Regions from separate parts of the Gracilibacillus sp. JCM 18966 genome, predicted to be linked through region 4. Evidence: predicted binding sites of a transcription regulator. Region 4 holds the regulator's gene; each other region holds the start of a gene.
The links. Region 4 encodes LexA, which represses DNA repair genes until DNA is damaged. Its sites were predicted from a motif close to CGAACATATGTTCG; they were not measured.
Positions count from the first base shown of each region.

Region 1: ruvA (Holliday junction branch migration protein RuvA) is a predicted target of LexA. The motif match lies at 5,164-5,177, and genes of this name have one in related genera.
Region 2: uvrB (excinuclease ABC subunit UvrB) is a predicted target of LexA. The motif match lies at 4,541-4,554, and genes of this name have one in related genera.
Region 3: ACZ5N5_RS17960 (DNA polymerase IV) is a predicted target of LexA. The motif match lies at 3,180-3,193, and genes of this name have one in related genera.

Region 1 is NZ_AP043883.1:2,907,669-2,915,907, reverse strand. Features, by position in the region: gene ACZ5N5_RS13990 (ArsB/NhaD family transporter) at 1-226, opposite strand, end outside; gene ACZ5N5_RS13985 (TIGR04086 family membrane protein) at 357-740, shown strand; gene yajC (preprotein translocase subunit YajC) at 826-1,086, opposite strand; gene tgt (tRNA guanosine(34) transglycosylase Tgt) at 1,110-2,249, opposite strand; gene queA (tRNA preQ1(34) S-adenosylmethionine ribosyltransferase-isomerase QueA) at 2,267-3,295, opposite strand; gene ACZ5N5_RS13965 (DUF2905 domain-containing protein) at 3,326-3,526, opposite strand; gene ruvB (Holliday junction branch migration DNA helicase RuvB) at 3,523-4,524, opposite strand; gene ruvA (Holliday junction branch migration protein RuvA) at 4,540-5,139, opposite strand; gene ACZ5N5_RS13950 (BofC C-terminal domain-containing protein) at 5,311-5,844, opposite strand; gene ACZ5N5_RS13945 (YebC/PmpR family DNA-binding transcriptional regulator) at 5,992-6,741, opposite strand; gene safA (SafA/ExsA family spore coat assembly protein) at 6,988-7,983, opposite strand; gene nadA (quinolinate synthase NadA) at 8,139-8,239, opposite strand, start outside.
Region 2 is NZ_AP043883.1:3,829,177-3,837,415, forward strand. Features, by position in the region: gene uvrA (excinuclease ABC subunit UvrA) at 1-2,494, opposite strand, end outside; gene uvrB (excinuclease ABC subunit UvrB) at 2,501-4,486, opposite strand; gene ACZ5N5_RS18765 (peptide chain release factor 3) at 4,654-6,240, opposite strand; gene ACZ5N5_RS18770 (DEAD/DEAH box helicase) at 6,411-8,239, shown strand, end outside.
Region 3 is NZ_AP043883.1:3,675,915-3,684,153, reverse strand. Features, by position in the region: gene menB (1,4-dihydroxy-2-naphthoyl-CoA synthase) at 1-126, shown strand, start outside; gene ACZ5N5_RS17965 (o-succinylbenzoate--CoA ligase) at 229-1,698, shown strand; gene ACZ5N5_RS17960 (DNA polymerase IV) at 1,695-2,942, opposite strand; gene ACZ5N5_RS17955 (ABC transporter ATP-binding protein) at 3,212-4,051, shown strand; gene ACZ5N5_RS17950 (hypothetical protein) at 4,170-4,484, shown strand; gene ACZ5N5_RS17945 (hypothetical protein) at 4,633-5,205, shown strand; gene ytkD (RNA deprotection pyrophosphohydrolase) at 5,222-5,716, shown strand; gene metK (methionine adenosyltransferase) at 6,163-7,365, shown strand; gene asnB (asparagine synthase (glutamine-hydrolyzing)) at 7,613-8,239, shown strand, end outside.
Region 4 is NZ_AP043883.1:3,344,877-3,353,115, forward strand. Features, by position in the region: gene ACZ5N5_RS16225 (Na(+)/H(+) antiporter subunit B) at 1-378, opposite strand, end outside; gene ACZ5N5_RS16230 (cytochrome c biogenesis CcdA family protein) at 397-1,101, opposite strand; gene ACZ5N5_RS16235 (YneF family protein) at 1,263-1,487, opposite strand; gene tkt (transketolase) at 1,646-3,646, opposite strand; gene ACZ5N5_RS16245 (DUF896 domain-containing protein) at 3,797-4,021, opposite strand; gene ACZ5N5_RS16250 (YneB family resolvase-like protein) at 4,104-4,769, opposite strand; gene lexA (transcriptional repressor LexA) at 5,028-5,648, shown strand; gene ACZ5N5_RS16260 (IS1182 family transposase) at 5,643-7,334, opposite strand; gene ACZ5N5_RS16265 (hypothetical protein) at 7,521-7,652, opposite strand; gene ACZ5N5_RS16270 (hypothetical protein) at 7,815-8,195, shown strand; gene ACZ5N5_RS16275 (ABC transporter) at 8,213-8,239, opposite strand, start outside.

The DNA of each region.
Region 1 (8,239 bases), 440 kb from region 4:
AAAATACTCCCGTTTTTTTTGTGATCGATACAAGTACCATCATCGCAAATAATAATGCAACTGTGTTCCAGTCAATATATCGCGTAATGGCATCCTCCCAATGATAGACATCTGTTAAAAGTAATAAAAGTCCCCCCGCTAGTGCGACGACCGCTCGGTTTATTTTTTCTGACATAATAAAAATATAGCTAACAATAAAAATAACAATTGCAAAAGTTACTCCCAACCAATGACACCTCCAACTATTACTTACAAACCTATATTAATCATTTATATTCGTACAAGCCTAAACTATTCTAAATTCAACTGGACATGCATAAATAATGATTAAATGGAATTACGAGGAGGGAAGATAAATGAAAACTTTTGTAAGTGTTTTGTTTGGTTGGATAGGTATCTTTATTGTTCTATTTGTCGCGAGCCTCATACTAGCATTATTACTTCGCTTTACTTCATTTGGCGAATCAACGATGGAGCTAGTTACACTGCTGATTAGTTTTTTAGCCTTGTTTACCGGGGGATTTATTGCAGGGCTAAAAGCGAAGAATAAAGGAATTCTCGTTGGTGCAATTACAAGTCTTTTATTTACACTATTTGTTTTTTGCTATCGGTATTTAGGACTAGATTCTGTGTTTACTATTGTGGAAATGGTTCATCATACGACCTATTTATTATTAGCCATCATAGGAGCAATTGTTGGAGTAAATCTCTCGGGGGAAGACGAGCAAACAAATTCATAGGAAGATACACCTGAAAGTGACTTTAGTTCTACGTTTTTTCACAAGCTAAAAACAAGCACTCCCAAAAAGAGAGTGCTTGTCTTATTTAGCTTGATACGACATCACGAATTGCTGAACGATCATATGTAAGTTTCGTACCTTCATTCGTAATTATGATCACTGTATCTTCATCTAATGCATGTACTGTCCCATGGAAACCACCAATTGTGACAATTTTGTCTCCCTTTTTCAAATCAGACTGCATTTGGCGTACCTGTTTCTGTTTCTTTTGTTGTGGACGAATCAAAAGAAAATAGAAAATCACAATCATTAGTATCAATGGTGCAAATGTCAATAATCCTTCCATTGTCTAATATTCCCCCTTTCCACTTAAAAGTTTTTTGCGTTCGGTTTATTAAAACCATATTGTTCAAAGAATTCTTCTCTGAAATCTCCAAGTCGGTCTTGCTTGATCGCTTCACGGACTTGTTCCATTAATTTTAACAGAAAATATAGATTATGATAAGTAGTAAGTCTGAAACCGAAAGTTTCATTTGCCTTCACAAGATGTCGAATGTATGCACGTGTGTAATTTTGACAGGTATGACAATCACAATTCGGATCGATCGGATTGAAATCACGTGCATACTTAGCATTTCTTACAACTAATCGACCTTCTGATGTCATACATGTACCATTACGTGCAATTCTAGTAGGCAGGACACAATCAAACATATCGATCCCACGTATTGCTCCATCTATTAACGAATCAGGAGAACCAACTCCCATCAAATAGCGCGGTTTGCTAGATGGTAGCAATGGTGTTGTAAATTCTAGCACCCTATTCATCACATCTTTCGGTTCTCCCACAGATAAACCACCGATGGCATAGCCAGGAAAATCAAGGGAGGTTAAATCACGCGCACTTAATCGTCTTAAATCTTCATATTCTCCACCTTGTACTATACCGAATAAACCTTGTACATCTTTTCTCTCATGAGCCTCTAAGCAACGTTCTGCCCACCTACTAGTTCTTTCGACCGATTTTTTCATATAATCATGCTCTGCAGGATATGGTGGACATTCATCAAATGCCATCATAATATCTGAACCGAGTGCATTTTGAATTTGCATCGCTTTCTCTGGAGAAAGGAAGAGCTTCTCTCCATTTAGATGATTACGAAAATGTACTCCTTCCTCCTCGATTTTACGCAAATCACTTAAACTAAACACTTGAAAGCCACCAGAATCTGTTAGTATTGCACCATTCCAATTCATAAAGGAATGGAGACCGCCAGCTTCCTTAACAATGTCATGACCAGGTCTCAGCCATAAATGATAAGTGTTTGATAAAATTATATTTGCTCCCATCTCTTTTAATTCCTCTGGGCTCATCGTTTTTACGGTTGCTAATGTCCCAACTGGCATAAATGCAGGAGTATCAAAAGATCCGTGTGGAGTATGAACTCTACCTAGCCTTGCACCAGTTTGTTTACATGTTTTAATATGTTCATATGTAATTGCACTCATGTATATAATCCCTTCATTTAAATAATTAACATTGCATCCCCAAAGCTAAAGAATCGGTACTTTTCTTTTACTGCTTGGTTGTAAGCTTCCAATATAAATTCGCGATCAGCTAAGGCACTTACTAGCATGATTAAAGTAGATTTTGGCAAATGGAAATTTGTAATTAATCCATCTATTGCTTGAAATTGATATGGTGGATAGATAAAGATATCTGTCCAGCCATTTCGCTCCTCAAAATTTCCACCCGTATCTCTTGCGATCGTTTCAAGTGTTCTCGTTGAAGTAGTACCTACTGATATAATACGACCACCGCGTTTTTTTACTTTATTAAGCTGCTCTGCTGTTTCACTTGTCATTTGATAGAATTCTGCATGCATTTCATGTGTCGTAACATCCTCCACACTTACAGGTCGAAAAGTTCCTAAGCCAACATGCAATGTAATAAAGGCAATCTCCACACCTTTTTGCTTTATTTCTTCCAATAATTCATCAGTAAAGTGTAAGCCTGCTGTTGGAGCCGCGGCAGACCCTTGCTCCCTAGCAAAGACCGTCTGATAGCGATCTTTCTCCTCCAGCTGTTCTTTAATATAAGGTGGAAGCGGCATTTCCCCTAACTCATCTAATACTTCATAAAAAATTCCTTGATAACGAAACCGAAGAATGCGGCCACCATGCTCTTTAGTATCAACACAAATCGCTCGAAGCTTTCCATCACCAAAACTAATTTCTGTACCTATTTGGATTTTGCGAGCGGGTTTGACTAATACCTCCCAGTCATCCTGTTCCATTTGGGTAAGGAGTAATACTTCCACTTTTGCTCCAGTATCTTTTTTTGTACCAAATAACCGTGCTGGTAACACCTTTGTATCATTCAGTACAAGGCAATCGCCCTTTTCCAAAAAATCTAATACATCATAAAAGTGATGGTGGGAAATGGTGCGCATTTCTCTGTTTAATACCATTAATCGTGAGCTTGAACGGTCTTTTAATGGTGTTTGTGCAATCAACTTTTCTGGTAATTCAAAATCAAAATCATCAATCTTCATTTCGTGACTCCTCTTAGTAAATCTAACCTTTTATTTAAATCGTCCTATTAAGTAAAATATCAGACTTAGGATAATGCTGACAACGATAGATGTCATAATTGGAAAATGAAAGGAAATATTCCCCTTTTTAAAACTAATATCACCTGGTAATTTCCCGACAAATCCCCACAATAACCCTACTATAATGAGAATAACTCCTATTACAATAAAGATTTTGCCAATATCCGTCAAGTATGAGGCACCTCCATATTAAAGTGAAGATAGGCCTTCGCTGTTACCAAACGCCCCCTAGGTGTACGCTGTAAAAACCCTTGCTGTAGCAAGAATGGTTCATAAACATCTTCAATAGTTTGCGATTCTTCCCCAATTGTTGCTGCAATCGTGTCTAGTCCTACTGGGCCTCCTTGGAAGCTCTCAATCATAGCAAGTAATAGCTTATGATCGATTTGGTCTAATCCGGCATCATCAACTTGTAGCATTTTCAGTGCCCGCTGTGTTGTCTCTTTTGAAATCGAAGTTTCTCCAGTAACCTGAGAAATATCGCGAACTCTCTTTAATAGTCTATTTGCAATTCTAGGAGTTCCTCGAGATCGACGTGCAACCTCTAATGCCGCTTGTTTATCAATTTTGACCTCAAAAATATCAGCTGTTCTTTCCACAATTGCGCATAAATCCACCATTTCGTAAAACTCTAGGCGGCTTAGGACACCAAATCGGTCTCTTAGTGGGGCAGTGAGCAACCCTGCTCTGGTAGTAGCACCAATTAAAGTAAATGGTGGAAGATCTAATTGAACAGAACGTGCGCTTGGACCTGTTCCAATGACGATATCCAAACAAAAATCCTCCATAGCTGGATATAAGATTTCTTCCACTGCGCGAGGCAATCGATGAATTTCATCAATGAATAATACATCGCCTACTTCGAGGGATGACAAGATTGCCGCCAAATCGCCGGAACGTTCTATTGCAGGACCTGATGTTGATTTAAATTGAACACCCATCTCATTTGCGATAATTTGTGCCATCGTTGTTTTCCCGAGCCCAGGTGGTCCATATAGTAAAACATGGTCTAAAGGTTCGTTACGCATTTTCGCTGCTTCAATGAAAATCGCTAAATTTTCTTTTGCTTTATGTTGACCAATATATTGTTTTAATAGCTTTGGCCGGAGACTAAGCTCTTCCAATGCCTCTTGCTCCTGTATTTCTCCGGAGATGATTCTATCGTCCATTTGCTATCTCCCTTTCTACTGCTTCATCATTAAGGCAAGTCCCTTGCGGATGTAGCCATCTGGTTCAGTCTGTTTTTCTTCCTTTAATCGTGGTTTAATCTGATTAATTTCTTTATCTGAATAGCCTAGTGCCTTCAATGCTTCGATTGCTTCATTTAACGCAGGATCCATATCTTTTTGTGTCGTTGTTGATTCCTGTTTCTCTACATGATATTCAAAAGGTAATTTACCCTTTAAGTCTAAAATCATTTGTCTTGCCGTTTTCTTCCCTACACCGGGGAAACTCGTCAGGAATTTCTCATTTTCCTGCTCAATAGCCGTTACGAAATCCATAACAGAAGTAGAGGCTAGAACAGCCAGCGCCCCTTTTGGCCCAATACCTGAAACATTTAATATCTTTGCGAATAATTGCTTTTCCTCTGGCTCTTGAAAGCCATACAAAGTTTGGGCATCCTCCCTGACGTGGTGATAAGTATAAATCTTTTCCTTCTGCCCGAGCATTGCTTGAAACTGGAATGGGTTAGGACATATTACTTCATATCCGATACCATTTGTTTCTATTAGTACTGCTTGTTCAGTTATTTCGTCGATAATTCCCCTAATATATGCAATCATTTTGTCTGCCACCTTATCTTTTGTCAATCATATGTTCGTATATATCATAGCTCATTGCCTAGTTACAAGCAAGAAATCTTCTCTATATCTATCATACATGATTGATGAATTTAGTACAAAAGGACTCATAAGGCTCTGGAAAGTCAAAATAGTTGAACGATCTAGGATCGCTCAACTATTTACAGGTTCAGATATTTGATAGGTACGGAAGGTTTCAATCACTTGTTGATAATCTTCTTTTGTTTTGATCTTGATACCGTCCTCTAAATCCTCAAGCAAGTGACTTTCTAGCTCATTTGTATCAATATGATAAAAGGATTGAATGACTTCTTCATGAACAGGAATGCCCTCGAAAATCGTCAACACCCCATCATCAATTCCGAAATAACCATATGTCTTTAAATAGGGAGAAATATCATCTACATCTTGCTTAAAATGTATATATCCCTGTTTTTGTTCTACCAATGTCCATTGCTGGTACTGTGACCAAAAATCCTCCATTGATGAAATCTTGGTTGTTGTTTCTTCGACTTCCGTTTTTCCATCTATATATTTTTTCTCTAATTTAAGCTCTATTGTATGTGGCTCTTTCGCTACTACTGGGGATGTTTCCATTTCTTCCATTGGATCGTTCCTTTCAAAGATAAAATAACACCCTATCATAACTAATACTAGAACATTCAATGATAACCATAGTTTACTCATTTTCCATCCTCCATTCAAACTAGGTTACTATTAGAATGTCCAACTATTAGTAATTTTAACCACATACTCGAGAAAAAGCTTCATTCATTCGGCGATGCACTTTCCATATTTTTCTCCATAATAAAAAACCAGGTAAGTACCTGATTTTTAGAGTTGTGCCATTATATCCTCATCAGCATCTAAGTTATGATAGACTTCCTGAACATCCTCCATATCTTCCAACATATTCACAAGCTTCACCATTTTCTCAGCTGCTGCTTCGTCAACCTCGGATAAAGTTTCTGGAATCATCGTAACTTCAGCTGTTTCGAGAGTGAATCCACTCTCCTCTAAGGAATTTTTTACAGACCCAAATTCTTCTGGATCTGTGTATATTTCAAATGCGCCATCACTTGCTTCCATTTCTTCCGCTCCAGCTTCTATTGCTTCAAGCATTATTGTATCTTCATCAGCATCTGTTGTGCTTTGCTCTATTACAATATAGCCCTTTCGATTAAACATAAATGCGACACAGCCATTCTCGCCTAGATTACCACCATTTCGACTAAAGGCATGTCGTAGCTCTGAGGCTGTACGATTACGATTATCTGTTAGTACCTCTACCATGACAGCAGTACCTCCAGGACCATAACCTTCATAGATTAGCTCTTCATAATTTGCACCATCTAATGCACCTGTTGCTTTTTTAATCGCACGATCAATATTATCATTCGGCATATTATCCGCCTTCGCCTTATCTACAGCAAGTCTTAAAGATGGGTTCATGTCTGGATCTCCACCACCCTGTTTTGCAGCAAGGTAGATATCCTTTGCATGCTTCATAAAGATCTTTCCGCGCTTCGCATCTTGTGCATTTTTTCTGCGCTGTATATTCTTCCATTTAGAATGTCCTGCCATGTCTTTCACCCCTTGTAATCTATCAGCAGTCAAATAATTCTCCTTTTAACTTTATCATACGAAACAAGATATGAAAACACTCGTATCCTAAGATCATGTATTATTCTCATTAAGAACTGGTCTAAACCAAGAATTTATTAATGTTTTAGAGGGAGACATCTTTAGAAACAGGACTTCACAAAGTAGCATAGTCCAAGATGAAATAAATAGTGAAAAGGTGATCCATTTAGAATCACCTTTGTATAATTATCCTTCTCGGTTCCCACATCCACAATCCTTCTTATGATATCCATAAGGCTGAGCTTGCGGATAATGAGGTGTATTTTGACCGTATTGTGGCATCATTGGTTGGGGCATACCATACTGTGGGGACATTTGCTGATTATTTGGCATGCCATACATCGGCATCATTTGCTGTTCTGACATAACCTGGTCTTGTTGTGGCATTTGTCCTTGTTGCATATTAGGTTGTTGCATTGGTTGCCAGTGAGGCATTTGTTGTTCCCATTGTCCCCATTGACCTTGATTCATACCATTGTTTGGTTGCCATGTTTGCTGATTGGAGGCAGGCATTTGTGTCTGTTGTCCCATAACTTGCCCGCCAAAATGATCAGGAAACGGATGATTTTGCATTGGGCCCATGTTACCAAAACCGTAAGGAATTCCATCTTGAGAAACACATGGGGCATGACAAGGATGATGTGGCATTGGCATGTGATGATGATGTGGTGGCATCATCGGTTGCTGCATTTCTGGTTTGGGCATTTCCTGTGCTCCTGCCACTTGATCTTTGACAGGTAGAAATTGATTAATATTTGTTTCCATCACATCTTTATTAAATTGTGTCCATTTCAAGTCCACATCAGGACCTGGTGTTGGTTGTATTGGCATTAATGGCTGTTGTTTCTCCTTCGGTGCAGGTTGTTGCTTATTAAAATGAATTGGCAATGAAGGCATCTCCTTTTTTAATGGCTCCCATTTCTGTTCCTCATCCTCTTTAATCTCCGGTAAAATTTGATTTTGTGGCTGAGGAGCTGGTTTTACTTCTTGCTTATCCTTTTTTGACGGGGCAGTTTGCTGCTTTTTATCCCCAGTTGTAGGGACTTTTATTTTCATTCCAGGCATGATCATATCAGGATTCGATATTTGCTGGTTAGCTGCTATCAATTCTTCAAAATCCACCCCGTATTTTTGCGCAATCTTCCAAAGAGTTTCATTTTCTTGCACAACGTGAATTTTCAATGCTAATACTCCTTTCCCATTATTAAGTATAAATAGGCGTTTATCTCGAGCTTTCGGTCTTCTTTAACAACATATGCAATTAGCCTAAAATGTTGAATGAAATGAAAAAGATATCTTGCAAAAAATACAAGATATCTACTATATTCATAATCATTTTATGAAAGGATAAGCATACGATTAAGAGCTTTCTTTGCTTCTTTTGCAATTTGCTTATCTACTTTAATTTGATTTTGAGAATTCTCTTTTTCTATCTGCT
Region 2 (8,239 bases), 480 kb from region 4:
CCCCTCCAGAAAGAGTAGTAGCAGGCTGTCCTAGACGTACATAGCCAAGCCCAACATCAAACACTGTTTCCAGTTTTCTTTTAATTTTCGGGATATTTTCGAAAAATTTTAGTGCTTCTTCAATGGTCATGTTTAGAACATCGGCAATATTTTTCCCTTTATATTTCACTTCCAATGTTTCTCGATTATAGCGTTTTCCTTCACATACTTCACACGGAACGTAAACATCTGGTAAAAAGTGCATTTCGATTTTTATAATCCCATCTCCCCGGCAGGCTTCACAGCGACCACCTTTTACATTAAAGCTAAAACGACCTTTTTTATAGCCCCTGATTTTGGCTTCGTTTGTTTGGGAGAAAACATCTCGAATATCATCAAATACCCCTGTATATGTTGCCGGATTGGAGCGGGGTGTTCTACCAATTGGGGATTGATCGATATCTATAACCTTTTCAAGGTGTTCGATCCCTTTAATCTCTTTATGCTTACCGGGCTTATGTTTAGCTCGGTGTAATTTTGCTGCAACGCTTTTGTGTAAGATTTCATTGATCAGACTACTTTTCCCTGATCCAGATACACCTGTTATAGCAGTAAATACACCGATCGGAATTTTAGTATTGACATTTTTTAGATTATTCTCGCTTGCCCCGATAATTTCAATAAAACGCTCTTTAATTTCATGGCGCTCGCTTGGAATAGGGATGAATTTATTACCAGAAAGGTACTGTCCTGTTAAAGAGCCTTTCTTTTTCATTACCTGTTTAGGTGTACCTTGAGCAACAATTTCTCCACCATGCTCTCCAGCTCCTGGACCGATATCAACTAAATAATCAGCAGCAAGCATCGTATCCTCATCATGTTCGACGACAATCAACGTATTGCCAAGATCTCGCATTCTTTCTAATGTTGCAATTAACCGATCATTATCACGTTGATGCAGACCAATCGATGGCTCATCCAATACATATAAAACTCCCGTTAAAGCTGAACCAATTTGAGTCGCAAGACGTATACGTTGTGCTTCTCCACCAGATAATGTCCCTGCAGCTCTCGATAAGGTTAAGTAATCCAGTCCCACATTGGACAAGAAGGTTAGGCGATCATCCAATTCTCGAATGATCATCGCAGATATCTGCCGCTCTTTCTCTGATAAATTCAATGTTGTAAAAAAATGATGTGCCTCCGTGACAGATAATTCGGTAACTTGTCCTATATGTTTTTGATTAACTTTTACTGCCATCGCTTCTTGGTTCAATCGATAGCCTTCACAAGTTGGACATGCTTTTGTTGCCATATATTTTTCCATCTGCTCACGAATGAAATCAGAGGAGGTTTCTCTATATCGACGAGCAATATTGTTTAAAACACCTTCAAAATAAATATCATTCTCTCTCGTCATTCCATAATCATTTTCATAGCGGAAGTTTATCTTTTCTTTGCCACTACCTTTTAAAATTTTATCCAACTGGCTTTTCGGAAGCTTCTTCACAGCTATATCCATATCAATACCATAATGATCACAAACACTTCTCAACAACTGTGGATAGTATTGCGAGCTAGTCGGCTCCCATGCTGAAATAGCCCCTTCATTTAGTGATAGATCACGATTTGGAATAACCAAATCTACATCAACCTCTAACTGTGAGCCAAGCCCATCACATGTTGGACAAGCACCAAAAGGACTGTTAAAAGAAAATAGTCTTGGTTCTAGTTCGTTAATAGAAAATCCACAAATTGGACAGGCATGCTTCTCACTAAATAGTAATTCTTCTTGACCGATAACATCTACTACTACTTGACCGTCTCCTAATCGAAGGGCTGTTTCAAGCGAATCGGAAAGACGTCCTTCTATGCCTTCTTTGACGACAATTCGATCAATAACTACTTCAATCGAATGCTTTTTATTTTTATCCAATTGAATTTCATCACTTATTTCACGCATCTCTCCATCTACGCGTAGTCGAACATATCCTTCTTTTTGGAGATCTTCTAATACTTTAGTATGCGTTCCTTTACGTCCAGTCACAACTGGAGACAGGATCTGAAGTTTGGTTCTTTCTTCATATTCCAATATTCGGTCAACCATTTGCTCGACCGTTTGTGAAGTGATTTCAACCCCATGATGAGGACAAACGGGGTGCCCGACACGTGCAAACAGTAGTCTCATATAGTCATATATCTCCGTGACCGTACCTACGGTAGAACGAGGATTTCTACTGGTTGTTTTTTGATCAATCGAAATGGCCGGTGATAATCCTTCAATTGCATCGACATCTGGTTTGTCCATCTGTCCTAAAAATTGACGTGCATAGGCAGATAAAGACTCAACATACCGGCGCTGTCCTTCTGCATAGATTGTGTCAAAAGCTAGTGATGATTTACCTGATCCTGATAAACCAGTTAAAACGACGAGCTTATCCTTAGGGATCTCTATGGATACATTTTTTAAATTATGGGCACGTGCTCCCTTAATCGATATTGTTTTTTTTGCCATTGAATGTCACCCTTCTGCTTTCCATTCTAAAACTAAATCACGAAGCTCTGCTGCTCGCTCGAAGTCTAATTCTCTTGCTGCTTGCTTCATTTCTTTTTCCATTTTTTCGATTAGCTTGTCTTTCTCTTTCTTTGTCATATCCTTTAGTTTCGGTGTTTCCTCACCATACGCTTCTTCTGTCTCTGCTGCCATCGTTGCTCGAATCACATCACGAACTTCTTTCTTAATCGTTTGTGGTGTAATGCCATGCTCTTGATTATATGCTTGTTGCTTTTCCCGTCGACGATAGGTTTCGTCAATCGCTTTTTGCATAGAGTCGGTCATTTTGTCTGCATACATAATGACCTTTCCATTTTCATTTCGGGCAGCCCTTCCCATTGTTTGAATCAACGAACGCTCTGATCTTAAAAAGCCTTCTTTATCAGCATCTAATATCGTCACTAAGGAGACCTCAGGAATATCTAACCCTTCACGTAACAAGTTAATACCTACTAGAACATCGTATTTACCAACACGTAAATCACGAATGATTTCAATCCGCTCTAATGTTTTTATTTCAGAGTGTAGATAAGCTACCTTCATTCCAATTTCTTTTAGGTAATCCGTTAAATCCTCGGACATTTTTTTCGTCAATGTCGTAACCAACACTCTTTCATTACGTGCTATTCTTTGATTAATTTCCCCAATCAAATCATCTATTTGTCCATCGATTGGTCGAACGTCTACTTTAGGATCTAAAAGCCCAGTTGGACGAATAATTTGCTCCGTCATTTTTGGCGTATGTTCGAGCTCATATGGCCCAGGTGTTGCCGAAACAAAGATAAATTGATTAGCTTTTTCTTCAAATTCCTGAAAGGTTAGTGGTCGGTTATCTAAAGCAGATGGCAATCGGAATCCATGATCTACTAATACTTGCTTTCTTGCCTGGTCTCCATTATACATTCCCCTTATTTGCGGTAAGGTAACATGAGATTCATCAATTACGATTAAGGAATCCTCCGGAAAATAGTCTAGTAATGTATAAGGAGTAGAGCCTGCATCTCGTATTGCTAGGTGACGGGAGTAGTTCTCAATTCCTGAACAAAAGCCCATCTCTGCCATCATTTCGAGATCATAATTGGTTCTTTGCTCAAGTCTTTGTGCCTCCAATAATTTATCCTCTTCCCGGAACTTCTTCAATTGATCGGCTAATTCCTTTTTAATGTTTTCCATTGCAACCTTTAGCTTCTCTTCTCTTGTGACGAAGTGGGAAGCTGGAAATATAGCAATGTGTTCTCGATCTCCGATAATTTCACCTGTTAGAGCATCAACTTCACGAATTCTGTCAATCTCATCACCGAAGAACTCTACACGGACACAATGCTCTTCTCTTGAGGCTGGAATTATTTCAACCGAATCGCCCCGTACACGAAATGTTCCACGCTGAAAATCTATATCATTCCGTGCATATTGGATGCTAACAAGTGTTCGCAATAATTCATCACGTTCCTTCTCCATTCCCACTCGTAAAGAAAGAACTTGACTACGGTATTCCTCAGGTGAACCTAAACCATATATACAGGAAACACTTGCTACAATTAAAACATCATTCCGTTCGAACAATGCAGAAGTAGCAGAGTGCCTAAGCTTATCTATTTCATCATTAATGCTCGCATCTTTTTCAATAAAGGTATCTGTTGATGGCACATATGCTTCTGGCTGGTAGTAATCATAATAACTAACAAAATATTCGACTGCATTATTCGGAAAAAATTCCTTGAATTCACTATAAAGCTGTCCAGCTAATGTTTTATTATGGGCGATAACAAGAGTTGGACGATTTATTTCTTTTACAACATTAGAGATGGTAAAGGTTTTCCCTGTACCTGTAGCTCCTAATAATGTTTGATATCGTTTCTTTTTCTCTACTCCATAGACTAATTCCTTAATCGCGCTTGGTTGATCCCCTTGCGGCTTGTAAGGCGATTCTAGTGAAAAAACATTTTGCTCCATCGTGATACCTCCATTCAACATATTCTCTATTATACACTAACTTCCAACAAAAAGCGAACAAATATTCGTTCGTGTAGTTATATTTTTCATTATAACCAACTAGCGAACGTCAAAACATCCCATAGCAAAAACACAGCTATCGAATTATAGCTGTGCTTCCTCTTACATCACGTCGCTTGGTCATACTGATTCACTTCAAACAAATCAATTAACTCAATATCCGCATGTTTATCTATAAACCATCTTAACGCAAAATCATTTTTAAATAAAACGAGAAACTCATCCTCACGATCCTTTACAAGTAAATTACGCTCATCAAATAATGCTGGATCTACTTGCTCCTTCTTCAACCACCGTGGTATTCTATCACCGATTGATTCAAGCAGGACCTCGACATTATATTCGTGCTTCATACGATGCTGAAATACTTCATATTGAAGCTGACCAACTGCACCTATAATGTAAGAATCCGTTGGATAACCACGAAACAGCTGAATGGCTCCCTCCTGTACCAGCTGTTCAATTCCTTTTCGAAACTGTTTAGCCTTCATGACATTCTTTGCTGTTACACGTTGAAATAGCTCTGGTGGAAATTGTGGTAATTCATCATATTCAAAGGTTTTCTTTCCCTCTAACAACGTATCTCCAATCCGATAAGAGCCCGGATCATATACTCCAATGATATCACCAGGATAGGCTTCTTCTACTGTATCACGAGATGAAGCAACGAACTGCTGTGTTTGGCCTAATCGAATGGTTTTTCCTGTTCTAGCTAGCTGTACATTCATTCCCCGCTCAAACTTCCCTGAGCAAACACGTAAAAAAGCAATTCGATCACGATGCTGAGGATTCATATTTGCTTGGATTTTAAAGATAAAGCCTGAAAAATCTGGATAATCAGGGTGGATTACCTCTTCTTTCGTTCTTCGCGGTCCTGGTGCAGGGGCTAATTTAATAAAAGTATCAAAGAATACTTCCACACCAAAGGGTGCTAATGCACTACCAAAAAATACTGGAGTTTGCTCACCTTGGAGAACCCGTTCTAAGGAAAACTGATCACCAGCCTCATTTAATAATTCCAGCTCCTCAAATGTTTCTTTGTAAGTCGGATGTTCGCTAATCTCTTTATTCTCTTCTAGATCCATATCCTTTAAATCAATATACGTCTCCGCTTCATTTCCATTAAACCGAATAAATTGATCATGATAACGATCCAAAATCCCTAAAAATCTTTTCCCCATACCAACAGGCCAATTCATTGGATATGTCTCAATATTTAATACTTCCTCAATTTGGTCTAATAAATCAAGTGGTTCTCTACCTTCTCGGTCTAATTTATTAATAAAAGTAAAAATAGGAATTCCGCGCATTTTACAGACTTTAAAAAGCTTAATCGTTTGTGCCTCAATCCCTTTCGTTGCATCGATGATCATCACAACACAGTCAACAGCGGTTAATGTTCGATACGTGTCCTCACTGAAATCCTCGTGCCCAGGTGTATCTAGAATATTAACTTTCAATCCTTCATATTCAAAGTTCATCACACTTGACGTTACCGAGATACCCCTCTGTTTTTCGATTTCCATCCAATCTGATGTGGCAAATTTCCCAGATTTCTTCCCTTTCACTGTTCCTGCCGATCTAATCAAATTCCCTTGTAAAAGTAATTTTTCTGTCATGGTCGTTTTCCCTGCATCAGGGTGAGATATAATCGCAAAGGTCTTGCGCTTTTGAACCTCTTCCTGTAATCCCATTCCAATCCCTCTTTCACCGATTTATTGATTTCATTACTTATAACGTCAACTTTTTCCGATAGTTAAAAATAGCAGTTTATTGATCAAAAGTCAATCATGATGAAATCCGTTATTTTTCTTGTTATAATATAATGATGGTTTGCAAAAGTGTTTGATAAGGATGGGATTTTATGCAACACATACAAATGAACGAACAATCGATTCGCCAATTAACTGGTGATCGTTTTTATCATAGAGGACTTCAATATTATAAAGATGGTAAGGTTTACGGCCTGTCCTACAACCCTTCTACAAATTCGTGGAGAGGATTAGTAAAAGGAGCAAAGGTATATACGATTCGCATCTATTTTACAGACAATTTAGATATAGAAACCACCTGCAATTGTCCAGCATTTGCATCACATGAGACGTGTAAACATATTGCAGCGGTTTTACTTGCTATCACACAGGATGCTCAATCGAATCGAAGGAGATATGCGGTGGACCGTGATACACGTTCCGCTCCTACTCAAGATACAGATTTATTTGCTAAGCAATTACTTCACACCTTCCGTGAACAGAAGAAAGCAGATGGATCGCCACAAATGCTCCAAACCGAATTTCAACTTATTCTAAAACGAGCAAATAAAAATACGCAATATGCCTTAGCTTTAGAATTAAAAATAGGGGACAAGAGACCTTATGTCATACGGGATATTCGCTCTTTTTTTAAGGCATGGCTAATGGGGGAATCCTATAAAGTCAACCATTCCTTTACCTATTTTCCATCCCAACATTTTTTTCCTTCATATGACAAGGAATTAATCGAGCTATTATTGTCCTGTTATGAGCAAGAAAGGCTATTTGGTAATAGCTATACACTAAAAATGGAGCAACCAAGAAGTGTTTATTTACCACCAAGTGTTAGTGATCTATTTTTGAAAAAACTATCGAATACGAATCATACATTTAAACAAGAGCTGAACAGAGAATTTAGTTCGATTGAATTTAGCGAAATGACCGAACAGTTAGAATTTAAAATTGACTATTTACAATCAAATGCTTATTCATTAGAAATGTCTGATTTAAGCTCCTATTATTTTCTGGAAAGCTATCGCTATTTAATTAAAGATCATCATATTTATAAGATGAATAATAAGCAAAAGTTAATTTTAGAGAAGCTATTTCGAATTGTTCCACTTCAATCTAAGAAAAAACAACTTATTTCACCATCTGAAATGGATACGTTTGTTCGAAATGTTCTGCCCCAATTCGAACAAGTTGGGAAACTGGAAATGACAGAACGGATGTCTAAACAATTAAACACAAATCCCCTTAAAGGCAAGGTGTGGGTAGAGGAAGTGGAAGGGGCTATCAGATTAGATATTGCCTTTCAATATGGAGAAACAACTATTTACCCATTAAAAGATGAAATCATTGGGGAAGGAATTGTAAAAAGAGATCCTGTAAGAGAAGAGCAACTAATCCTTCTCTTGCGCGATAGTGGTTTTATCGAGATTAATCAAGCCATGTTTTTGTTTCAAGAGGAAGCTATCTATCAGTTTCTTCACGATGGCTTAGAAGCATTAGAGCAGCTAGCTACCGTCTTGGTTTCATCCCAAGTTAAAAATATGATCATTGATCCATCACATTACACGTTAAACTCTATGGTAGATTATCAACCTTCCGAGGGTATGCTAGATATCACATTTGATATCGAAGGAATTACAGAGGAACATGTCACAAATATACTACAAGCATTAATTGAGAAAAAACGGTTTTATCGAATACCGAACGGCGCATTATTACAACTCGAATCTGAGGATTTCTCATCCTTTCAACGCTTACAGGAGCAATTACATTTAACCAAAAAACAATTACAAGAGGGACAAATCAGTGTTCCCGCAGCAAGAAGCTTTCAAATTGAGGAGCTGCTGGAGGCTAACAAGCATCGTTTCACAGATGCCTTTAAGAAAATGCTAACAGAGCTTAAAAACCCTGCACAATTAGAGTTTTCGCT
Region 3 (8,239 bases), 330 kb from region 4:
GGACTTCAACAAATGGGCGGGGATGCAACTTTACTTTATTACACAACAGATGAGGCGAAAGAAGGACGCGATGCGTTTAAAGAAAAACGTAAGCCAGACTTCAAAAAGTTCCCACGTTTTCCTTAATAACATGATTCCGTCTTCTTAGATGGTAAACCGAAAGACGAAACCTAGTTTCATAAGTATGAAACTAGGTTTTATCTATGACGATAATAAAGGAGGGTTCCTATGAGTGAGGTAATGGAGCATTGGTTAGACAAAAGGGTAGCATTAAGCCCAGATGCTTTAGCTATTGAAACGCCTGAAGGAGAACAATGGACTTTTTTTCGGTTACAGCAAGAAGCAAAACTATTTGCAAAAAAACTCGCAAATGTCGCTTGTAAACAAAAACATATCGGCATATTATCAGGCAATTCGGTTGAAATGGTCGTCGCCTTTTTAGCTTGTACCTATATACAAGCACCAGTTGTTTTTCTAAATACACGGCTTACGGAAAAGGAAATCGAAAAACAGTGCCAGGCTGCTGATGTTGATTTATTGCTTACTAGTACTTATTATCGATCTAAAGCCAAGCAATTATCGACTACCTCGTATACGTTTAATCAAATAAGAGAATTAGAAACAATGTCTATATCGCTTCCATCTTCGATTAAAATGGAGGGGCTCTGTTCGATGATGTTTACATCAGGGACCACAGGAACGGCAAAAGCTGTCATGCATCGCTATAAGAATCATTGGGCAAGTGCGGTTGCATCAGCTTTGAATTTAGGATTATTATCAACAGATAAGTGGTTAGCCTGTTTACCATTATTTCATATTGGTGGTTTATCGATTATTCTAAAAGGGATTATTTATGGAATGCCAGTTTACCTTTTAGAAAGGTTTGATGAACAAATAGTACATCAGGCTATTATAGACAAGGGTGTTTCCATTGTCTCTGTTGTTTCCGTGACGTGTATGCGATTATTACAATTACTAGGTAAGCAACGCTACCCTAAAAATTTTCGTTGCATGCTTCTTGGAGGTGGACCGGCTCCGCAGCCATTACTAGAAAAAGCCCGCGCTCTTGATGTTCCGATTGTACAAACCTTTGGAATGACAGAGACTTCTTCGCAAATTGCAACATTAAATGAGCATGACGCTTTGCGAAAAATTGGGTCTGCAGGGCACGCTTTATTCTCTGCTAGCTTAGAGATTAGAAAAAATGGGAAACAGGCAGCTGTGAATGAGATAGGAGAAATAGTTGTCAGAGGTCCAATGGTCACGGATGGCTACTATAAGCGAGAAGAAGCGAATCTTGCTTCCTTTCAAGAGGGATGGTTTTTGACAGGTGATCTCGGTTATCAAGATGAGGAAGGCTTTTTGTATGTCGTTGATCGAAGAAGTGATCTTATTATTTCTGGCGGGGAAAATATTTATCCTGCTGAAATTGAGGACTGCCTATTGTCTATGCCTACTATTGCAGAAGCCGGGGTTGTCGGTATTCCTGATCCAGTGTGGGGAGAGGTCCCTGTTGCTTTTGTTGTTAAAAGGGATGGGGCTTTGACTCAAGACGATATTGTAAAACATTGTCGGAGCCGACTAGCCCGGTTTAAAATACCGAAACAAATATTTTTTACTGATGTTCTTCCTCGTAATGCTACCAATAAATTGCAGCGCCACCAACTGAAGAAATGGATAGAGGAGAGAAATGGTTAAGCATAATGACCACCGATTTTTTTGCTGCGTTCGATCGTAATACCCGCATCTGTATAGCTAGTTGCACGCAAAATCGCGGTGGACCCATGTTGATCACGGATGGTATCCATCACATAACCAATATCCTTCTTCTTTCCTTTATCTTCAAATAGCTGGAGCTGTGTCTCTATATCATCATATAAATTATTTAAACTAACGGTGACACGGCGGATTTTACTATGATGGTCATAGAATTCATGGAAAAGCTGTAAACAAACATGATAAATGTCCATCGTAACATTAGTAGGTAAGTCAAGAGAACGCGAGCGATGGAATCCGCCAAGATTATTTGCATATCCAATGCTTAAATGGATTGTGCGTCCAGCCTTTTTGCTCGCTCGAGTTCGTCTTGCTACTTCTTCACATAAATCTAACATGCAGACATAGGTTTCTTCTTCGGAATAATCTCTTAATAATGTAATTCCATGACTAAAGCCTTTTTGCTCTTCCTTTTCTGCTTCGGTATAAATAGGACTGAGGTCAATCCCCCAAGCATGCCAATATAGTTGCTCTCCCATAATACCAAAGCGTTTCTTTAATTGTTCTAAAGGGTGTTGTGCTAATTGTCCTAATGTCAAAATCCCCATGCGTTGAAGGTGCTTTTTGAGTCTACTGCCAATCCCCCAAATTTTTTCTACTTCTACAGGCCAAAGCAATGCTTCGACATCCTCATATCGACATGTAGCAATCCCCGTTTTCTTTGCATATAAATCCATTACTACTTTTGCTAAAAATTTATTATCACCAATCCCAATAGCACAAGTGAGTCCCATCGTTTCGTAAATTTCTGTTTTTAACATGTGTGCAATTTGATAGGCATTACCATATATCTTTTCCAATCCATTAACGGTTAACCACATTTCATCGACAGAGTATGGATGAATAGCTTCACGTGGAGCATAGCGATAGAGTAATTTAGTAATTTCAATCGATACTTTTACATAATCCCCCATTCTTGCTTGCACGATATGAATATTTGGATCCTCTGGTAATTCAAAATAGCGACTGACATTTTTTACTCCATACCGCTGTTTTAATGCTGGAGAAGCAGCTAGTATGATGCTACCGGATCTTGTTTTATCTCCAACGACTGCTAACATTGTCGTCATGGGGTCAAGCCCTAGCTTGACACACTCGACACTAGCATAGAAGGAACGCATATCAATACATAGGATGTTATTTCTCGGAAAAGTATGATAATCCATTGATGTTCTCTCCTCTTGGATTTTTAACACGAAAAGGAACGTGTGTTCTCTATTAGTATAGTACAAAGAAGTGGAAATAAGAAGAAACAAAATATGGAAATTAAATATTAATAAAAAACTCCTTCATAATTGATAAAGATTATCATTGACATTTTTGCAGAAACCCACTACACTAAAAAGTAGAAGATACTTAGAGAATGGAACGATTAACCATTTAAGGAATAACACAAAGGTTTGCGAACGAACGTAAGCGAGGGAGAGGTTCCAGAATGGAAACATTAGTAGCAAAGGATTTAACATTAGGTTATGGAGAAGAAATTATTATAGATGATTTAGATATTGCTATTCCAAAGGGTGAAATTACTGTCTTTATCGGCGGAAATGGTTGTGGTAAGTCAACATTATTACGATCATTAGCGCGTTTATTAAAGCCAAAAGATGGTGATGTAGTACTTAACGGAAAAGACATTGCCAAAATACCTACAAAGGAAGTAGCAAAACAACTAGCGATTTTGCCTCAAAGCCCAACAAGTCCAGAAGGATTAACCGTTGAAGAATTAGTGAAGCAAGGACGTCATCCATATAAGACGATGTTCAAGCGTTGGTCTCCAGAAGATGAGCAGGCAGTCAATGAAGCTTTATCGGCAACGAATATGACGGCATTAAAAGATCGTGAGGTGGATTCCTTATCAGGCGGGCAACGTCAACGTGCGTGGATTGCGATGACTTTGGCACAAGGTACAGATACGGTTTTATTGGACGAACCAACGACTTATCTTGATATGACTCATCAAATTGAAATATTAGACTTATTGTTTGAACTAAATGAAAAAAGAAAAAGTACGATTGTAATGGTTCTACATGATTTAAATCTAGCTTGTCGTTATGCTCACCATATTGTGGCAATTAAGGATAAGCAGGTTTACGCGCAAGGTAAGCCAGAAGAAATAATTAATTGTGGCTTAGTACATGATGTTTTTCAAATGAAGTGTGATGTGATGTATGACCCAATGTTCGGAACACCGATGTGTATACCACATGGACGTGGACGCTGCTTAATTAAAGAAGCAGTCGAAGAATCCAAACAAAAGCAAATGCAAACTGTGTAATAAAGAAAATCCTTTATCTGTTTAGAGATAGAGGATTTTTTATGCCTTTAGAAAGGCAAGTTTTACTAAGTATGTTTTCCCTCTTCTAACATATAACTATCGAGAAGGAGTGAAAACAATGGAAAAGAAAAAATATTATGTTAATATAGGTACCCAAGAAATATCTCACATCCCATATGGTGGTAATGCAGAATTTGTGATTCAAGCAAACGATGAAGAAATCACATTACTTAGACTAAAATTTGATGAAATACATGATGCAGATCTAAGCACTTATGTACGAGCACATATCCCTTTTACCCCTTATCATAATGATCCACAAAACGATGCATATGATGAAGGGATAAAAGGTGTTTATCAAATGATATATGAACTAGCAGATGAAGAGACGAAAGCAGCTATGGATAAATACAATATAGGTAAAGAGAACTGATTTATTAATAATAAATAAAAAAATGAAACATTTTCTCTCTCTAAATCGTCTTTTTAATTAAAGTATTCATTTTAAATAAATATCTAGTAATAAAGGTTTAATTTAATAGGAAAAAAGGTAATAGTAATATAAGATGGGGGGGAGAGCATTGAAGAAATTATTGGTAACATTGACAACAGGAATACTTCTTATTTTTGCGATCATGATTGTTAGCCAATACAACACCGATCAAAGTCTAGCAACTGGAAAAAACAATGCCTACAAACAACAAAGTTTAAACAATGCCAACTTTGAGGATATCAAGCAACTAGTAAAGGAAGAAAAACAAACAGAACTATCCCATGAAACCATTGTCGAGCTAACCGATAAATTTATGCAAACATTAGTACAGGAAATAGATGGCGACAACAAGATTATTCACTATCAAACAAAAGAAGAGCTGATTCAAGCTTTTGAAAAAATAACGACAAAAGAAGTAGCCTTGCCTTATGTAGAATACTATTATCAAGAAAAGCAAGATGGCTTATATATTGTACCAACGGAAACACCACCATGGTTCCAAAAGGAAAACAACTATGAGAGAACAAGATTAGATGGGAATATAGTAGAAATAAGTCAACAAAATCAAACAGATTTATATGGCAATTATATGATTAATATTCAGTTTAAAAAAATCAATAATCAATGGAAAATAGTTAAGATTAGCCATGTAGATTCATAAGAGGTAAAATAGATGTATGAAAACTTTTTATGATTATTATCACAATAAGATACAGCTATCCTTTGAGGATCATCCCTTTAATAAAAATCCAAAACATGTTTGGGTTATCTGTCGCTATCAATCCAAATGGCTACTAACGAAACACCTCGATCGTGGACTAGAGTTTCCTGGTGGAAAAGTAGAAAAGAATGAGACAGCAGCCGAGGCTGCTATTCGAGAAGTACATGAAGAGACGGGAGGAGAGGTTGATCAGTTAACCTATATTGGCCAATATTATGTCAAAGGGAAGCATGATCAACTAACCAAAAATATTTATTATGCTGAAATAAGTGGCTTAGCCAAAAACGATCATTATTTTGAAACAGCAGGACCTATTTTATTAGATTCGTTACCAGAAGATATTCAATCAAATATGGCCTTTAGTTTCATTATGAAAGATGATGTTTTAACCTATAGCATTCAGTATGTGAAAGAAAAGCTTTTGATTAATTCAAATCAATCAAGAAGCTAAGTTTGCTTTATTTAAGTATTTAATGTCCGTCAGCGCACTGCTATCCGAGCAGGCCTCTTTTTTTTGTCCGAGCCTTAACAAGGCTCGGATTTTTTAGATAGACATCGTTCCAGCAACCATCAGAAAGAAGCTAGTTACTAAAAATAAATTGACTTTATTATCCACTTCCGATACGATAAAACAGTGTGGAGACGTATGCCATAAAGGGAAGCGTACTTATTTTGGAGTAGGTTTCTCTTCATTTTGTTTGATTAGCTTAAAATAATGTTTTTATAACCAACTAAATAAATCGGTTTAATTGTGATTGGGTTTTCGTGCATTCTGTCGATAAAAACGGTATAGTAGTAGATAGAGAGTTAGAAGAGAACATTAAGAATTCATAAATAGAAAAGACAGAATCAAAGTGCTCAATTGGAATGGAAAGTGTTGAAGGAGGAAAAATGATAATGCCAGAAAATAGAAGATTATTCACATCAGAATCAGTCACAGAGGGTCATCCTGATAAAATCTGTGATCAAATTTCTGATGCGATTTTAGATGAAATAGTGAAAAATGACCCCAATGCTAGAGTAGCTTGTGAGACGACTGTCACAACAGGATTAGTTCTTGTTTCTGGAGAAATTTCTACAAGCACGTATGTTGATATTCCTAAAATTGTTCGCAATACTATTAAAGAAATCGGTTATACAAGAGCAAAATATGGCTTCGATGCAGAGACGTGTGGAGTGCTAACAGCCATTGATGAACAATCAGCAGATATCGCTGGTGGTGTTAATGTTGCATTAGAGGCAAGAGAAGGTAAAATGTCAGATGATGAGATCGAGGCAATTGGTGCAGGAGACCAAGGATTAATGTTTGGTTATGCTAATAATGAAACACCTGAATTAATGCCACTTCCAATTAGTTTGGCACATAAGTTAGCTAAGCAATTATCTGACGTAAGAAAAAATGGTACGCTGAGTTATTTGCGACCAGATGGTAAAACACAAGTCACCGTTGAGTATGATGAAAATGACAAACCGATTAGAATTGATACGATTGTTATCTCTACTCAACATCATCAGGATATAACACTAGAGCAAATTCAAGCAGATTTAAAAGAATTTGTTATTAACCCAATTGTTCCAGCAGAACTCTTAGATACGGAGACAAAATACTTTATCAATCCAACAGGCCGCTTTGTAATTGGTGGTCCCCAGGGAGATGCAGGACTTACAGGAAGGAAAATAATTGTAGACACTTACGGTGGCTATGCACGTCATGGTGGTGGAGCATTCAGTGGAAAGGATGCAACAAAAGTGGATCGCTCTGCCGCTTATGCAGCACGCTATGTAGCAAAGAATATTGTTGCAGCTGAATTAGCGGAAGCATGTGAAGTTCAACTTGCCTATGCAATTGGGGTGGCACAGCCTGTATCCATCTCCATAAATACATTTGGTACGGGGAAATATACGGAGGAAGAACTTGTTGCAGCAGTTCGCGAGCATTTTGATTTGCGTCCAGCAGGTATTATTAAAATGCTTGATTTAAGAAGACCAATTTACCGTCAAACTGCCGCATATGGCCATTTCGGACGGACAGACACAGAATTCCCGTGGGAAAAAACAAATAAGGTCGATCAATTAAGATCTTACTTGTCAAAAGGCTAAGAAACAGATAAAATAGAGTAATTGAGATGAGGTCAAGTGCCTGTGAGGACTTGACCTTTTCTGATGAATAAGGTCTCACGTATAGGTGATAAGAGTAATAGTACATGCTCGGTTTTAAACAATCATCATGAAATTACACCCATTCTTATAGTGGAAAAGAGCGAATATATAACAATAGGAGAAGTAACCTCAGTAGGGTAAAATTCGTCTACTATAATAGAAGGGAAAAGAAGGAAGGAAATAATTTATGTGTGGGTTTATTGGTATATTAAAATCTGATAATAAAATGTGGGAAAGTGAACAAAGACAACAGTTCGAAAATAAAAATACAGCCATTTATCACCGTGGTCCAGATGATGAAGGCTATTATGAAGATAATCACGTTTTATTTGGCTTTAGAAGATTAAGCATTATAGATATTGAAAGTGGACATCAGCCGTTTACATACCATGATGAACAGTACTGGATGGTGTTTAATGGTGAAATTTATAACTATATTGAACTTAGAGAAGAATTACAAAAAAAGGGTTATTCCTTCACAACTGATTCAGACACAGAAGTGATTTTAGCCATGTTTCAAGAGTATGGTGTAAAAGCATTTGAACAATTAAGAGGAATGTTTGCGATCCTAATTTGGGATAAAGAAAATCAGGTTCTTTATGGGGCAAGAGACCCATTTGGAATTAAGCCACTATTCTTCAAAAACGCGGAAGAAGGAATGTATTTTGCTTCAGAGAAAAAAAGCTTGCTAGGAGATATAGAGGGCACGGTTGACAGAGAAGCATTACAGCACTATCTAAGCTTTCAATATGTTCCTGAGCCTATGACAATGCACGAAAATATAGAGAAACTAAATCCAGGCCATTATTTTGTC
Region 4 (8,239 bases):
TACGGTTAAATAAACACCTAAATCAAATAACAGAGCAGTTGCAAGCTCCACTTCTCCAAAGATAGGAAAATGGAAGTAACCAAACGTTTGACTTAAGAACGGTTGCCCAAATAGGAAAGAACCTAATCCAGTAACCAGGGCAATGAGTAACCCGATGGAAATGAGCAATCGATAGTTAAGTGGTAGAATTTTGCTTAATGCTTTTTCCCCATAAGCCATATACATTAGCAGAATGGCAGCAGAGGTCATCAGCCCACCTACAAATCCACCACCTGGTGCGTTGTGTCCTGCTAATAATAAATAAACAGCGAATCCAAGCAAAATAAAGGAGATCAATACCGTCATTGTCCGTAAAATAAGATCATTTGTCCTCACCATACCATTACCTCTTTCTATTTAGAATCCTTTAAAATTAAAAAACCCTGATAAAAACGATGTTAGTTTTGTCATGAGATCGAAAAACAAGAAAAATCCCATAAAAATCATGACATAACCGCCTATTTTTACTAATTTGTTACTATTACGCTTAATCCAATTTAATTTACCTATGAAAAACGCTAGAATAAAAAAGGGAACTGCAAAGCCGAGTGAGTAGGCTGTCATTAAAAGTATACCCGCTTCTGTATCTGTCGCCGCTAAAGAGATCACCGCCATTAGAATAGGCCCAGTACAAGGTGTCCATCCAAGTGAGAAAGCCATTCCAATAAAGAAAGATCCTATAAAACCTGCTGGGCGATTTTTAAAATGAATTTTCTTTTCCTTCATTAAGAAGGAGAAATTCAATAGCCCCACGATGATCAAGCCAAAGAAAATAATGAGGATCGCTCCAACTTGTCTAATAAGGTCCTCCCAGCGAAATAAAAACTCGCCAATAAAACTTGTTGTAAAACCTAGTAAGATAAAAATGCTAGAAAACCCTAGAAGAAAGCATAACGTATGAATAATACTCTTATAATTAAACATACCTTGCTCTTCTTTTATATCATTCACGCTCATCCCGGTAATATACGATAAAAACGCAGGATATAGTGGTAGCACACATGGTGATATAAAAGACAAAAAGCCAGCGCCAAAAGCAATAAAAATGTTTATTTCCTGCACGGAAGTCACTCCATCTACCATATTCTTATTTCAAGTAGTATATTAATGGCAGTTATGGATTATGTATATTAGTTCTTAGCTCAACTGCCAAAATACCCTACATATAGCATAAAACCCTTGCTTCATAATAGCAAGGATTCTAATTCGACAATTATGTTACATTATTTATTATCCATTTGATTGTTCATCGCACGCATCATCTGTTTGATTTTCTTTTGCGATGGCTTTTGGCCCATTTGCATCATCATCGTGCGTAACATTTGTTCATTGATTGGTGGGTTTTTCTTTAAGTAGTTCATCATATATTTTCTCGCGATAAAAAAGCCAAGTGCAACACCGGCTAATAATGCAACCACGATAAATATAATCCAAAGAAAAGTGCTCATTGAAACGTTCCTCCTTCAAATTCTCTCTCATACAGTATAGTAAATGTCGATTAATAATACAAGCATCGGTAATAGAAAAATTGTGCTAAACGACAAATTTAAACAGATATGAGGCAAGTAAAAATCCTTAGCTCATGAGCTAAGGATTTCTACGACCATTAAATTAATGAATGAACATGCTTCACTACATTTTCTACTGTAAAGCCATATTCTTCGATAATTTTATTTCCATTAGCTGATGCACCAAAACGATCAATCGCAATGATAGCACCTTCTGTACCTACATAACGCTCCCAACCAAGGGATGATGCCATCTCAATACCTACACGCTTCTTGACTGCTTTAGGTAGTACAGATTCTTTATATGCTGCATCTTGCTTGTCAAAACGATCCCAAGAAGGAATACTTACAACACTTACATCTTTTCCTTCCTCTTTAAGTGCTGCTTGTGCTTTTACCGCTAATTGCACCTCAGAACCAGTTGCTACGAGAATCGCATCAGGTGTTTCTTTAGAAGATGGGCTTACGATATATCCACCTTTTTTCACACCTTCATACGCCTTTTCCGCAGTCCCTTCAAGTGTTGGAAGGTTTTGACGTGTTAGAACAAGAGCTGTTGGTTGATCTGTTGATTCTATTGCTAAACGCCATGCAGCTTGAACTTCATTTCCATCAGCTGGACGAATCACTGATAAATTAGGCATTGCTCTAAATGCTGCTAATTGCTCAACAGGCTCATGTGTTGGTCCGTCTTCTCCTACTGCAATCGAGTCATGTGTTAATACATAAGTTACTGGTAAGTTTTGAATAGCAGATAAACGTACTGCTGGACGTAAATAGTCACTGAATACGAAGAATGTACCACCAAATACTTTTAATCCACCGTGAAGTGCCATACCATTTAATGCAGCTGCCATCGCAAATTCACGTACACCGAACCAGATGTTACGTTTGTCAGGCTCTGCTGCAGAGAAATCACCAGCATCTTTTAAGTTAGTTTTATTAGAGCCTGCTAAATCAGCGCTTCCACCAAATAAGGATGGTACAGTTTTAGCGATAGCATTTAATACTTCACCAGATGTTGCACGTGTAGCGGCTGTATCTTCTCCTGCCTTATATACAGGAAGGTCTTTATCCCAATTTTCTGGCAATTTATTTTGAATTGCATCATCTAGCTCTTTAGCTAGTTCAGGAAAAGCATTTTTGTAAGAAGCAAATAATTCGTTCCATGCTTTTTCTTCAGATTCGCCTTTATCCACAATTTTAGTTTGGAAATCTTGGTATACTTCGTCTGGAACGTGGAATGGTTCATGCTCCCACTTATAAAATTCTTTTGTTAAGGTCACTTCATCTGCTCCTAATGGGGCACCATGAGATGCAGAAGAGGCAGATTTGTTAGGTGAACCATAACCAATAACGGTTTTTACCTCAATTAACGTTGGTTGATCCGTATTTTCTTTGGCTTTCGCAATAGCTTCTGATATGGCCTTCGTATCATTACCATCTTCTACTAAGATTACTTGCCAGCCATATGCTTTAAAACGACCTGCTACATTTTCGGAGAAGGATTTATTTAATTCACCATCCAAAGAAATATCATTGGAATCATAAAGTGCAATTAATTTGCCTAGCTTTAAGTGAGCGGCTAATGATGCCGCTTCGTGAGAAATACCTTCCATTAAATCCCCATCACTTACAAGGGCATAAGTGTAATGATCTACTACATTATAATTGTCTTTGTTATATTTAGCTTCCAAGTGTTTCTCAGCCATTGCCATTCCAACACTCATAGCAATTCCTTGTCCAAGCGGACCAGTTGTCGCTTCAACCCCATCCGTATGATGCACTTCTGGATGTCCAGGAGTTTTGGAATCCCATTGACGGAAATTTTTTAAGTCCTCAATAGTAACTTGATAACCGGAAAGGTGTAACAGGCTGTATAAAAGCATGGAACCATGACCTGCTGACAATACAAAGCGATCACGATTAAACCATTTTGAGCTTTTCGGATTATGTGTCATATGTTCTGTCCATAGAGTGTAAGCCATTGGTGCTGCACCCATAGGTAAACCTGGATGACCAGAGTTAGCCTTTTCAATTGCGTCTATTGACAAAGTTCGAATCGTATTTATCGACATTTGTTCAACTTGATTTGACATGTAATTATCCCCTTTCAATAAGCAAAATATGTACGCACATCTATAATCCTATAACGAAATGCCAAATAAGACAAGTATATATGCGAAAAAAGGTGTTTTTTTCTCGTAACTATTTGAAATGATGTACTTAAATCCAAGAAATAGTGTACACTATTTCTTGGATTTAAGTTTTTTAAGCTTCTCTGGTGTCACATCATTTCCATTTGGGTCAACGACTGTCATCCCTTTCATATGATTTTTAAATGATTTTCTCACATTTTGCAAATACTCTTGACGTAGCTGTTGTTGTTCCTCTTTTTCTTTATCAGATAAGCGGTCTTTTTTTGCTTTATTGGCCAACTCATTAATTCGAGCAATTTTTTCCTTTGAAAGCATTTTTAAGCTCCTTTTTTTGATTACTAGGGTATAACCTTTTTCAAAATTAGAAAAAGAGCATACTCACAATTGTATACTCTCTTCATTGTAATTTATTTTTTTTATTTTTTTCAAGCATAATGTATTCTTGATAGCGTCTATGGATCGTGGCCTTAGAAACTTCATAGCCCATCCCTTTTAAGATCGATGCAATCTCTTGAAAGGTTAGCTTATTTCCTTTTAACCGAACTACTTCATCGATTGGAAATTCCTTTCGTTCTCTTCCCTTAGCGAGATGTTGATTAGTTAGGTTGTCTGCTGGGTTATAACCATTTTGGACTGCCTTTTTCATCCCTCTTTTTATTTTAGCGTTATGTAGCTTTCGTTGGTATTCCTCTACAATAGATACTATTTGTAAGACCATGGAATCCCCTTCAGAAAGCTCTAACTTACCACCTTGCGATAATGAATAGATGTCTACCTCTAGCTTAGCTATTTGATGTAATAAGGCAATTTTTGCATTTCCCCTACCTAATCTTGTTTCGTCTTGGATAAGTAGAAGGTTTGCCTGCTTTCTTTGAAATGCTTCGAGCATATCAAAAATCCCTTCTCTTTCTACCTCATAGCCACTTTGCTTTTCTTTGATTATTTTTACTACATTTATATTGCTTTTTTTAGCAAACTCTATTAACTCCTCTGTTTGCCTTTTTAATGACGTTGACTGGGTATCCTTTTCTGTACTAACTCTACTGTATATAATGGCATGCACGGACTACGACTCCTTAAATACTAAAGATAATAGAACTATACAAGAAAATAAGCACTATAACAAAAGAAAATAAATAAAATAAGTCAATTTTCGATAACTTTTTTAACATTTTTACCCCTCCATAGAACTTCTGTTCGTACTTTTATTATATACGAACAGAAGTTCCTGTCAAGTGTTTTTTTCGAACGAATGTTTGTGAATTTAGAAATGGTATGATATACTATTTTTAATAAATCATACGCAAAAGGAGTTTCATAAATGACAAATTTATCAAAACGACAAGAGCAAATCCTTGCCTATATCAAGGAACAGGTCGATTTAAAAGGTTATCCTCCTTCTGTTAGAGAAATTGGCCAAGCCGTTGGGTTAGCTTCTAGTTCTACTGTTCATGGCCACCTTGCTAGACTTGAGAAAAAAGGATATATTCGTCGAGATCCAACAAAGCCTCGTGCTATAGAAGTACTAACTCAAGAAGGGGAGGCAGATATTCCTCAAATGGAAGCAATGTTTGCTCCTGTCATTGGTAAAGTTACGGCAGGTCTTCCTATTACCGCTGTTGAAAATATTGAAGAATATATTCCGATTCCAAGCACTGACACACATGACAGTGACCAATTATTTGTATTAGTAATTGAAGGAAACAGTATGATCGAGGCTGGAATATTAGATGGTGATAAAGTGATTGTTAAACAACAAAACACTGCACAAAATGGGGAAATTGTGGTAGCTATGACTGAAGATAGTGAAGCAACTGTAAAAAGATTCTTCAAAGAAAAGGATCATATTAGATTACAGCCCGAAAATGCTACAATGGATGCACTTATTTACGATAATGTGAGCATCTTAGGTAAAGTGGTTGGGTTGTATCGTCATTTATAAAAAGGAAAAAGGGGCTGGGACATAACTAGCCAAAAAAGTATAAAAAGTGTCTCTGAACAATTTATTTTGTTCAGAGACACTTTTTGTTTGTTTATTTTCTATTTTCAACAAAAGTTTTCCATCCTTGGCGGTATACTTTCTCAAGTTTACCGCCATAAACGCAAATCCTAATTCATTTTTAACTTTGTCTTTGCCTCTTAAAGACATTCGAGTGAAACCCAAATTAGCCTTCAAGAATCCAAAAACTGGTTCCACATCGATTTTACGTTTACCGTATATTTCACCAGTTTTCTCATCTGAAAGCTTCGCTCTCACATATTCTTTTTGAGTTTCCCACTTTTCATTGTAATGAACTTTCCGATTATTTCCTTCTTTTGCTTTCGTACAAAGTGAACGTAAAGGACAATCAGTACAATCTTCACACTCATACACTTTGTACTGTCGGGAATAACCATATTTATCTGTTCGATTAGACACATAGCTAAACGACACTCTTTTGCCATTTGGACATGTATATGTATCGTCTTCCTTGTTGTACGCCCAATTATCTACATGAAAAGCGTTATTTTTATGCTTCTTTTTTTTCTCCTTTCGGTATTGATTATATGTAATGAGAGGTATTCTTTTTCTTTGTTCGAGGACATCTTCATAATTTTGCTCGCTACCATATCCGGCGTCGGCCACAATGTATTTAGGTAATTCAAAGAAATTGTTTTCTATATGATTGAGAAATGGAATGAAGGTTCGCGTATCCGTAGGATTCGCAAAAACATCATAGGCTAAAGTATACTGACCTTCGGTCGCGATCTGTATATTATAGCCTGCTTTTAATTGACCGTTCTTCATATAATCATCTTTCATTCTCATAAACGTGGCATCTGGGTCTGTTTTGGAATAACTGTTGCGATCTCCAAAGATTTTCATAGCTTTTTGATATTTATGTTTACGCTGTATAAAATCCATAAAGTGCTTGCGAGATTGCTTTGGTAGCTTCCGTTCACTACGTAATTGTTTTCGTTCACTTACAATTTTATTCTCTTCAATTCTTGTATCATATTCTTTTATCTTTTCATCAAGTTTTTCCACTACTTCTTCCATTTCTTCTGTCGATAATTCCTCAAGATTTTCTCGTTTTATTTCTGGGATGATTTGCTTCTCTAGTAGTTCATCATACATTTGATTCGACTTTTTAATCAGGCTAGAACTGTATTTCTCCACAGACTTCCGCCACACAAACGTAAACTTATTTGCATTCGCTTCAATCTTTGTGCCATCAATAAAAATAGCTTCTTCCTCAATTAAATCTTCTTTCACTAAATGAGAACGAAATTGAACAAAGCATTCCCTTAGTAATTCTTCAACCAAAGGATTGGAACGGAATCGATTAATGGTACGATAACTTGGTTCATGACCTTGAGCTAACCACATCATTCGAACACTATCTACTAACATCGCTTCAATCTTTCTTCCTGAGAAAGCTGACTGCGTATAGCCGCATAAGATAATCTTCAGCATCATGCGAGGATGGTAAGCAGGACAACCAGTTTTTCGTAGAAAACTCTTGAACGCTTCCTCCGGAATGCTTTCCACTAATTCATTAATGGCAAAAGCAATATCATTTTTTCGTAGTTTAACTTCTAAATCTAAAGGCAAAACAACTTGGTTCATGGTATAATGTTTAAACATAAGGACACCCTTTCTGAATTATGGTTTGGTCACTTTAATTCTATCAAAAGGTGTCCTTTTTGTTTACATAAATTTCGAAGAAATATAAAAACGTGATACCATCACTACGCTGAGTGACGGCATCACGTTTATTTTTTATCTACTGGGGTTTTGTCCCAGCCTCTTTTTTTATACAATATATACGTTTTAATCTCGTTCTAACTTATGTTCCGTTTCCTCAAATAATATGTCTAATTCCTCTATTTTTCGGTCTATATCTTCTTTTGTAATCACATGCGGGAGACCTTCTTGTTCATGCTTTCGAATACTTAAACTCATACATATTCCTCCTGATATGATTTCTAGATATTATATTATTCGCCATTTATTCTCAGAATCCTTGTTAAGATTTGTAAAATTAACTATTTATTTTACATTGCATAAAATATAGAGATTCGACTATAATAGGAACATATGTTTGTTACCTGAGGAGTGAGTGTAATGAGATACATTGGTGAACAAGAATTTAAAACAGCAACACGATTCTTATTTCTCACGATGACCATTCAAGTCATCCAATCTGACATTAAGCGATTGGAAAAATTATCCCCTTTTAAAATTAATGAGCCCTATTTGGCACTACTGCATCGATTAGAGATCAAAGCTACCGCCGAAAGACGATTGTTAAAACAAGAAATGTACAAGGAAAATATACAAGTTATCTTATCTGACAAAGATGGCACGTTTACCGAATATACATTTATTTGCAAAGGAAAGGAAGAGAAACGAAGATACTTCAACCCCGCTATTCGTAGTAAGGTGAGGAATATGATAGAGGAACTAATTAGTGGTGAGGAAAACAAAACAGAAACCTGTCAATAAATGGTAGGTTCTTTAGGTCATGCGTAAGTGCGTCGCTTTAATGC